4 regions of the Pseudoalteromonas sp. NSLLW218 genome follow, and region 1 is predicted to be linked to each of the others. Evidence: predicted binding sites of a transcription regulator. Region 1 holds the regulator's gene; each other region holds the start of a gene.

Region 1 (2,207 bases):
ACATCTTAAAAATCGTGGGATTGGAGTATTAATTACCGACCATAACGTAAGAGAAACCCTTGATGTTTGTGAAAAAGCCTACATTGTTTCTCATGGGGAGCTGATTGCATCAGGTACTCCAGAACACGTATTAAATGATAAAACAGTACGCGATGTTTACTTAGGCGAGCAATTTAGGCTGTAACATTTACGCCATGTCTTTAAGCATCTGCTAGTATTAATTATAACAACATAAAAGGATTGTTAGAGATACATGAGGCAATCACTACAGCTGCGCATGGGCCAGCAACTTACAATGACTCCACAGCTGCAACAAGCTATTCGTTTGTTGCAACTCAGTACATTGGATCTCCAGCAAGAAATACAAGAAGCTCTCGACAGCAACCCGCTATTAGAGGTTGAAGAACAAGACTACTCAGAAGATGCTGCTGGCAAAAACGAGCAAAAAGCTGATACCGATGACATAACTGTTAGCGCATCTGCCGATGATGCTCCAAGCGAATACGAACAAGATAGTGGTGAAGCACTTGCGAAAGACACGCTAAGTGACGACATGGCTATGGATGTTAGCTGGGATGAGTACATGAGTGCCGCTCCTGCAGCATCATCGGGTCCAATGCCTGAAGATGAATCAATTTATCAAGGTGCCTCTACAGAGACGCTCCATGAGTATTTAATGTGGCAGTTACAATTAACGCCATTTAGCCCTACAGACGAAGCTATTGCTATTGCCATCGTAGAAGCAGTTGATGATTCAGGTATTTTAACACTAAGCTGCGAAGAGATTTTAGAAAGCTTTAATCAAGAAAACGAAGATGATAACGAAGTCGAACTTGATGAAATTGAAGCTGTATTAAAGCGCATCCAACTGTTTGATCCTGTTGGTATTGCTGCACGTAGTTTACAAGAGTGTTTGTGTATTCAGCTTAACCAGTTTGATAAAGAAACACCTTACATTAATGAAACAAAAATGATTTTAACCGAGCATATTGATTTATTAGCTGCTCGTGACTATCGTACATTAATGAAGAAAACCAAGCTCAAAGAAGAAGAGCTTAAAGAAGTAATGACATTAATCCATACTCTTAGTCCTAAGCCAGCAGATACTATTGTAAGAGAAGAATCTGAGTATGTTATTCCAGACGTGTCAGTTAAAAAAATTAAAGGCCGCTGGGTTGTTGAGTTAAACCCAGATAGCATGCCTAAAATTCGTGTTAATAGCCAATACGCTGCAATGTCTCGCACTGTAAAATCCAGTGGTGACAGCCAGTTTATTCGCTCGCATTTACAAGAAGCTAAATGGTTTATTAAAAGCTTAGAAAGTAGAAACGACACGCTATTAAAAGTAACTAATTGTATTGTTAAGCAACAACAAGGCTTTTTTGAACACGGCCCTGAAGCAATGAAACCGATGGTTTTAAATGATGTTGCTGAAATGGTAGAAATGCACGAATCAACAATTTCGCGCGTAACAACTCAAAAGTATATGCATACACCCCGTGGTATATTTGAGCTTAAATACTTTTTCTCAAGCCATGTAAGCACCGAAAACGGTGGTGAATGTTCATCTACAGCAATTCGTGCACTTATCCGCAAATTAATCGCTGCAGAAAACTCAGCAAAACCATTGAGTGATAGTAAAATAGCGGATATATTGGCTGAGCAAGGAATTAAAGTAGCAAGACGTACAATCGCAAAATACCGCGAATCTCTGGCTATTCCACCGTCAAATCAACGTAAAAGCTTGATCTAAGACGCAAAAAAAAGAGGGTAATGCTTATGCAACTAAACTTAACTGGTCGTCACGTAGAATTAACCGATTCACTAAGAGACTATATTAATACCAAATTTGCGAAGCTAGAAAGACACTCTGATCATATTAATAATGTTCATGTCATTCTCGATGTAGAAAAATTAAATCAAAAAGCAGAAGCCACAATACATGTAAGTGGTGCTGAGCTATTTGCATCTACGGAACATCAAGATATGTATGCCGCCATTGACTCGTTGATCGACAAGCTCGATCGACAAGTGATTAAACACAAAGAGAAGCTTGCTCGACACTAATATGATGAAATTAAGCTCACTTATATGCCAGGACTGCAGCAAAGCTGCGGTCCTTTTTAATAGCAAAAAAAGGATTTTAGAGTTCATTAGCGAACTTGCTCACGACAAACTTCCGTATTTACCGCAACAGGATATCCTTA
Region 2 (2,207 bases), on a different contig from region 1:
ACTGCCATTTATTTTTGAATCGCGAGACTTATCACCGGTAACGGTAAACGCTAAAGCCCGTGCATTTGTTAATTTGCATAAAGAAGATGCCAAAGGCATTCATATGTCACGCCTATTTTTGGCACTTGACCTGCTTTCAACTGAGCAGCAAGTTAATCCGCAAACAATAGCGCAAGCACTCGATACCTTTATAACTAGCCACGAAGGGCTAAGCGATAAAGCACAAATTGAATTTAAATTTGAATTACCGCTCCGCCGTAAATCACTATTAAGTGGTAAAGCGGGCTGGAAAAGCTACCCAGTTGTACTTACCAGTACAATTGAAAATAACATTATTAGCTACGAGCTAACCGTAGATGTTACCTATTCTTCAACATGCCCTTGCTCTGCGGCACTTGCGCGACAGCTTATACAAAACGCGTTTAACGAAAAGTTTAACCAAGAAACCTTAAGCCAAAAAGATGTCCACGAGTGGCTAGGCACTACACAAGGTATTGTAGCGACACCTCACTCGCAGCGCTCTATTGCAAACGTAAAAGTAAAGCTTGATAGCAATATTCAAGAGTTTGACGTTGTGACGCTAATTAATACCCTTGAAGCTGAACTTAAAACGCCTGTACAAGCGGCAGTAAAACGCGAAGACGAGCAAGAATTTGCCCGTTTAAATGGCCAAAACCTTATGTTTTGTGAAGATGCCGCACGTAAAATAAAAGCATTGCTGGAGGATGGTAATTACAGCGACTACTGGCTGCAAATAAACCATTATGAATCACTACATGCACACGATGCTGTAGCTATTGCGGTTAAAGGCATTGAAAGTGGCTACAAAGCTTAATTGCTGCGTAGTTTTACTTTTAAAACAAACGGTATTTATTTTATAACCCATACTTTTTAGGCACGTAAATTGCTTTATTTGAGCAGTGTCAATTTGTTGTTATGGAGTTACCGTATGGAATTCGCTTTATTATTAATCTTAGTGTTAGTTGTCGGGGCCTCTGTTGTTGCGTCAAAATTTAATGACGATGGCGGAAACCCGTATCCTTTTACCCGCAAGCAAACTGTTTTCACTCAGGTTGAAGGCGCTTTTTTAAATCTTCTCGAGCGTGCTGTTGGCGATCAATATAAAGTTGTTAGTCGCGTTAAGTTAATTGACGTTATTGACTGTAAGCAAGGTCTTTCAGTTAAATCTAAACGTGCAGCTTTAGCTAAAGCTAAAAATAAGCAACTCGACTTTGTATTAATCGACAAAGAAAAACTTACTATTGTTGCGGCTGTTGACCTAGTTAACAATGCCAATAAAGATGGCCACAAAGCTCAACGCGACTGGTTTGTAAACGGTGCATTAGAGTCTGCGGGTATTCCACATATTCGTATGAAAGTTAAATCGGGCTACCGTCCTTCTGAAGTACGCGATGCAATTATGTTTAAACTTGGTAAGCCTGCAGCAACACAAACGCAGCGCCCTGTTCGTAATCGCTCACATAAGCCAGCGGTACTTTCACCTTCTCAAGCTAAAGCACAAACAACTGCTTTAGCTGAAATTTAAAAACCAAATTAAATACTCTCCTAAAAAGTATTTAAAGCGAGCTCATAAACAAGCTCGCTTTTTTGTTTTTTATTGCTAACTTCACGTATAATCAAGTGATTCAAACTCAGGAATTAAACATTATGAATGTTGGTATTATTGGCGCAATGGAGCCAGAAGTTAAAATTTTACGTGAAGCGATGCAAAACCCACAAATTTTAACTAAAGCAGGTTTCACTTTTTATACTGGTGAATTGGCTGGTAACACAGTAACACTTGTTCAATCTGGTATTGGTAAAGTAGCATCAACGATTGCAACCACCTTACTGATTGATAACTTCAAACCTGATTGCGTAATTAACACAGGCTCTGCCGGTGGATTCGATCCATCACTAAGTGTTGGCGACGTAGTAATTTCGTCAGAAGTACGTCACCACGATGTAGATGTTACTGCTTTTGGCTACGAAATTGGCCAAGTACCTCAAATGCCAGCAGGCTTTGTAGCTCACCCAAAATTAGTAGAAGCAGCACAACAAACAATCGAACAAATCAGTGATGTTAAAACACTTGTTGGCTTAATTTGTACTGGCGACACCTTCATGTGTGATCCGGTACGTATTGATAAAGCACGCAGTGATTTTCCTACAATGCTTGCCGTTGAAATGGAAGGCGCTTCAATTGC
Region 3 (2,207 bases), on a different contig from region 1:
AGTGGTTCAGGTAAGGAAGTACTTGCTCGCTATATTCATGATAAGTCGAGCCGCTGTAATGAGCCATTTGTGGCGATTAACTGCGCGGCTATTCCTGAAAATATGCTCGAAGCCACTTTATTTGGTTACGAAAAAGGGGCTTTTACAGGCGCGATTCAAGCATGTCCGGGTAAGTTTGAGCAAGCACAAGGCGGGACTATTTTACTTGATGAAATTACAGAGATGGACTTAGGGCTACAAGCAAAGCTGTTACGCGTACTGCAAGAGCGTGAAGTAGAGCGTTTAGGGGGTCGTAAAACAATCCAGCTCGATGTACGTATTTTGGCAACCAGTAATCGTGATTTAAAAGAAGCCGTGTCTGAAAACCAATTTAGAGAAGATCTATATTACAGGCTTAATGTTTTTCCACTAATGTGGCGACCATTGTGCCAACGCCCTGGCGATATTATTGTATTGGCTAAGCATTTAATTGAGCGCCATATCAGTAAAAGTAAAGAGCCCATGGCGTATTTAGATAAAGCTGCCGAGCAAAAGTTACTGGCCCACGCGTGGCCTGGAAATGTGCGCGAGCTTGATAACGTTATACAGCGTGCGCTTATACTGCGAAGTGGCGATACAATAAACGAGCATGCTATTTATATTGAAAACTTAGCGCCTAATAACTTTGTTATGGAGCCTTCATTGGCACCGGCGCAAACAGTATCGCCAACAGAATTAGCTCACGTAAATAAAGGCGTTGATAAAAGCACGCTAAGCTCGGCATACTACGATGAAAAAGCATCTGTTGAGGCTGAACCTAAGCAGGGCTTGCTAGCGGCAGATACCGGTAGCTATAAAGATGAGCTTAAAGACAAAGAGCATCGCATTATTTTAGAAACCCTTGCACGTTGCCAAGGTAAGCGTAAAGACGTTGCCGAAACGTTGGGCATAAGCCCACGAACTTTACGTTATAAACTAGCGCAAATGCGCGATTTAGGTATTTCACTTCCTGCATAACCTCCTATAAACCCTAAGTTTGCGCTGCGAACTTAGGGTTGTCAAAACTCTGACTCACATAATTTAAAGTTAACTGTATGTATTTTAACAATTAATTATTTGGCATGTTTTGTGCTTTATTACTTGTAAGAGTTCACTGCGTGTCAGAGATAAATTATGAAAATTCAAAACAGTGCTGTATTTCAAGAAATGCAATCAATGGCTTTAGAAGCCGGCCGTAATAATCAGATAAATAAATTGCCGACTCAAGTTCAGCCTACTTCTACTTCCCAGTTTGGCGACATGCTTAGTGATGCACTAAATACAGTGCACGGTTTACAGCAAGATGCAGGTCAAAAAGTAAAAGCGGTTGAAATGGGTGATCGAAGTGTATCGCTTGCTGAGGCGATGATTGCTTCTCAAAAATCGTCAGTTGCTTTTGAGGCTACAGTACAGGTTCGTAATAAACTTGTTGAAGCTTATAAAGAAATCATGAACATGCCTGTTTAATTAGGTAGTGGAGAATTATTGTGGCGCAATCTAACCAATCTACAGACCTAGCACTTGCTGGCGGCGGTATCGACCAAAGTGGTGGTGATGATCAACAAGAACAAAAGTCAGGCTACTTAAGTGCTTTAAGTGGTGTTGATGTATTGCGCCAAGTAACACTGGTAATAGCATTAGCGATTTGTTTGGCTATCGCGATTTTCATTATTATTTGGGCTCGTCAGCCAGATATGCGCCCGTTAGGCAAAATGCAAACTGAAGAGCTTATTCAAACATTAGACTTTTTAGATGCACAAAAAATTGAATATCAACTCGATGGCAATGTTGTATCGGTTGATGAAAGTGAATACAAAAACATTAAGCTACTAATGACCCGTGAAGGGTTAGAGCAAGGTCCAGCATCAGGCTCTGACATTATTATGCAAGATATGGGCTTTGGTGTAAGCCAACGCTTGGAGCGTGAGCGCCTTAAACATGGTCGTGAACAGCAATTAGCACGCACAATTGAAGAGCTTAACAACATTACTCGCGCCAAAGTATTGTTAGCCATTCCTAAAGAAAACGTATTTGCCCGCAGAGAGAAAAAACCATCAGCTACCGTTGTATTAACACTTAAACGTGGGCGCTCACTTGACCGTGAAGAAGTAGACTCTGTTGTTGATATGATTGCCTCAGCAGTACAAGGCTTAGAACCTGCACGTGTTACAGTTACCGATCAAAATGGT
Region 4 (2,207 bases), on a different contig from region 1:
TACCCGCCCTTGGGTTAAGCAAAAAGTTGATGTACTTCAAGCATGGATGGACGCAGATAAAATGGATAAGGTTGATCCCTACCATTTGCTCTTTACTATTTGGTCTACCACGCAGTATTACGCCGACTTTCAGGCTGAGGTTTTACTCGTAATGAACAAATTAGAGTACGACAAAACCGATGTGGCACAAATTACGCAATCAATTGCCCACATAATTTTAAAAGGTATTGGTCTTAAAATACCTGAGCAAAGTGAGACTTAACCCATGACACCCTTTACTACACCCGATTTATTTGACGATCATCGCGATAGCGTACAAGTAGCCGACAGTGGCCTTTATCACTTTGGTAAAAAAACCACGTTTTACGGTCAAGTCGTTACCGTTACCTGCCCAGAAGACAACTCTTTTGCCGCCGATATATTGCATGAAAATGGTGAAGGTAAAGTATTAGTTATTAACGGGTTTGCGAGCAAACGCTTTGCGTTTATTGGCGACATTATGGCTGAACGTGCCTTAAATAATGGCTGGGAAGGCGTAATAATAAATGGCTGTTGCCGAGATATAGAAATACTTGCCACTATGGACTTACCAGTTATGGCGCTAGGCTCTACACCGCGTAGTACCTTAAAGCGCGGCTTTGGTGATAAAAACCAAGCTGTTACCATGCTTAGCACCACCCTAGAACCTAACGATTGGGTTTACGCCGATATTAATGGTTTAATCATCAGTAAAACGCCCCTTATTTAGCACTCAAAACCATATAAATAAAGACCAACTTGGTGCATCTGCGCACCAAATTGGTTTGTTTTAGCTCATTTTAATACCACTATTTTTACAGCCCATATTTACTAACCTCATACAACTCGCCAAATCCTGACCAATTGGACAGGATTTTAATTTATGGCATTCCTCTTGCTTAGGTTTTAAACAATATAATAAGCTAACCGATTAAAAAGCGGATCAGGCTCTGTAAAATAAAAACAAGATGTTACGCAGTGAGCTGAAAAATAATAAAAATTAATCCGTCTTTTTAATCACTCTAAATCTGAACTGCTTGGTCAGATTTTTTATAACGAGTGGTGATATGAGTACCAAAAATAATAATACGACCGGTATTTTTTGTGACCATGGTCCTAAGGCATGGCAAACACATTACCAAGGCACGCTTATTAATAAGCGTCTTGCAATAAAAGATGTATTTGCAGTAAAAGGCGAGCGTAATAGCGCTGGCAACCCACACTGGTTTAAAACGGCTAAACCGGCTCAAAATACGGCAAGCTCGGTTAATAAGCTCATGACCGCTGGTTGTAACTTTATAGGCTTTACCCACACAGACGAACTGGCTTATAGCTTAGAGGGTAATAATATTCACTATGGTGCAGCACAAAATCCAAAACTTAGCGGTCATGCAAGTGGCGGTTCGAGTATGGGGTCTGCTGCATCCGTTGCTGCTAACTTAGCCGATATTGGCTTAGGGACCGACACTGGCGGCTCAATTAGAATACCCGCCAGCTATTGTGGTTTATTTGGTATAAGACCAAGCCATAACGTGATTGAAAAAGACGGCCTAATACCGTTAGCACCGCCTTTTGATACCATAGGTTGGCTTACCCAAAGCGCTGAGCTATTAAGCAGCGTTGGCGATGTATTGTTACCACAACAACCTATTAATAAAGTAAATACGTTAGTTATTTGCGAAGCACTCTTTGAACTTGTTGACCCCTCTTTACAAGCACCACTGGGTAATCTTTTAGAAAAAACCAAACCTTATTTTAATCATCATATCGATTTTAAGCTCCCAAACGTTGGCTTACTAAGTGAGCTTGCCGATACCTTTAGAATATTACAAGGTCGTGCGATTGCTAAAACGCACCGAGATTGGATTGAACTCCCAGATCAGCTTTCTCATTTTGCGCCAGCAATTGCAGCTCGTTTTAAAATGGCACTGGCTTTAACCGAGCAAGAAGAACAAGAGGCGTTAAAAATACAGCACGAGTGGCAAACAGTCGTCGCTAAAAACTTAAACAAGCACAGCTGCTTATTTTTACCCACCACCCCTACAACTGCACCTAAATTAGGCGCCGACACAAGCGCCTTACGCATGCAAATTATTACGCTTTCGGCAATTGCAGGGCTGAGTGGCTCAGCGCAAGTGCATTTACCGCTGGCTGATTTAGCAAATGATCATCCGTATGGTTTTTCATTA

Evidence for each region. Region 1 encodes sigma-54, which starts transcription at its own class of promoters, with help from an activator protein. Its sites were predicted from a motif close to GTTGGCACGNNNNTNGNNT; they were not measured.
Region 2: the regulator sigma-54 is predicted to act here: its motif matches at 892-910, upstream of I6E80_RS19675 (DUF2726 domain-containing protein).
Region 3: the regulator sigma-54 is predicted to act here: its motif matches at 1,095-1,113, upstream of fliE (flagellar hook-basal body complex protein FliE).
Region 4: the regulator sigma-54 is predicted to act here: its motif matches at 901-919, upstream of I6E80_RS03345 (amidase family protein).

The regions. Positions count from the first base shown of each region.
Region 1 is NZ_JADYWO010000001.1:275,360-277,566, reverse strand. It holds gene lptB (LPS export ABC transporter ATP-binding protein) at 1-184, shown strand, start outside; gene I6E80_RS01190 (RNA polymerase factor sigma-54) at 254-1,753, shown strand; gene hpf (ribosome hibernation promoting factor) at 1,780-2,067, shown strand; gene ptsN (PTS IIA-like nitrogen regulatory protein PtsN) at 2,072-2,207, shown strand, end outside.
Region 2 is NZ_JADYWO010000018.1:12,897-15,103, forward strand. It holds gene folE2 (GTP cyclohydrolase FolE2) at 1-835, shown strand, start outside; gene I6E80_RS19675 (DUF2726 domain-containing protein) at 950-1,546, shown strand; gene mtnN (5'-methylthioadenosine/S-adenosylhomocysteine nucleosidase) at 1,669-2,207, shown strand, end outside.
Region 3 is NZ_JADYWO010000007.1:287,627-289,833, reverse strand. It holds gene I6E80_RS13025 (sigma-54 dependent transcriptional regulator) at 1-996, shown strand, start outside; gene fliE (flagellar hook-basal body complex protein FliE) at 1,153-1,485, shown strand; gene fliF (flagellar basal-body MS-ring/collar protein FliF) at 1,506-2,207, shown strand, end outside.
Region 4 is NZ_JADYWO010000002.1:127,387-129,593, reverse strand. It holds gene I6E80_RS03355 (TetR/AcrR family transcriptional regulator) at 1-262, shown strand, start outside; gene I6E80_RS03350 (putative 4-hydroxy-4-methyl-2-oxoglutarate aldolase) at 266-748, shown strand; gene I6E80_RS03345 (amidase family protein) at 1,086-2,207, shown strand, end outside.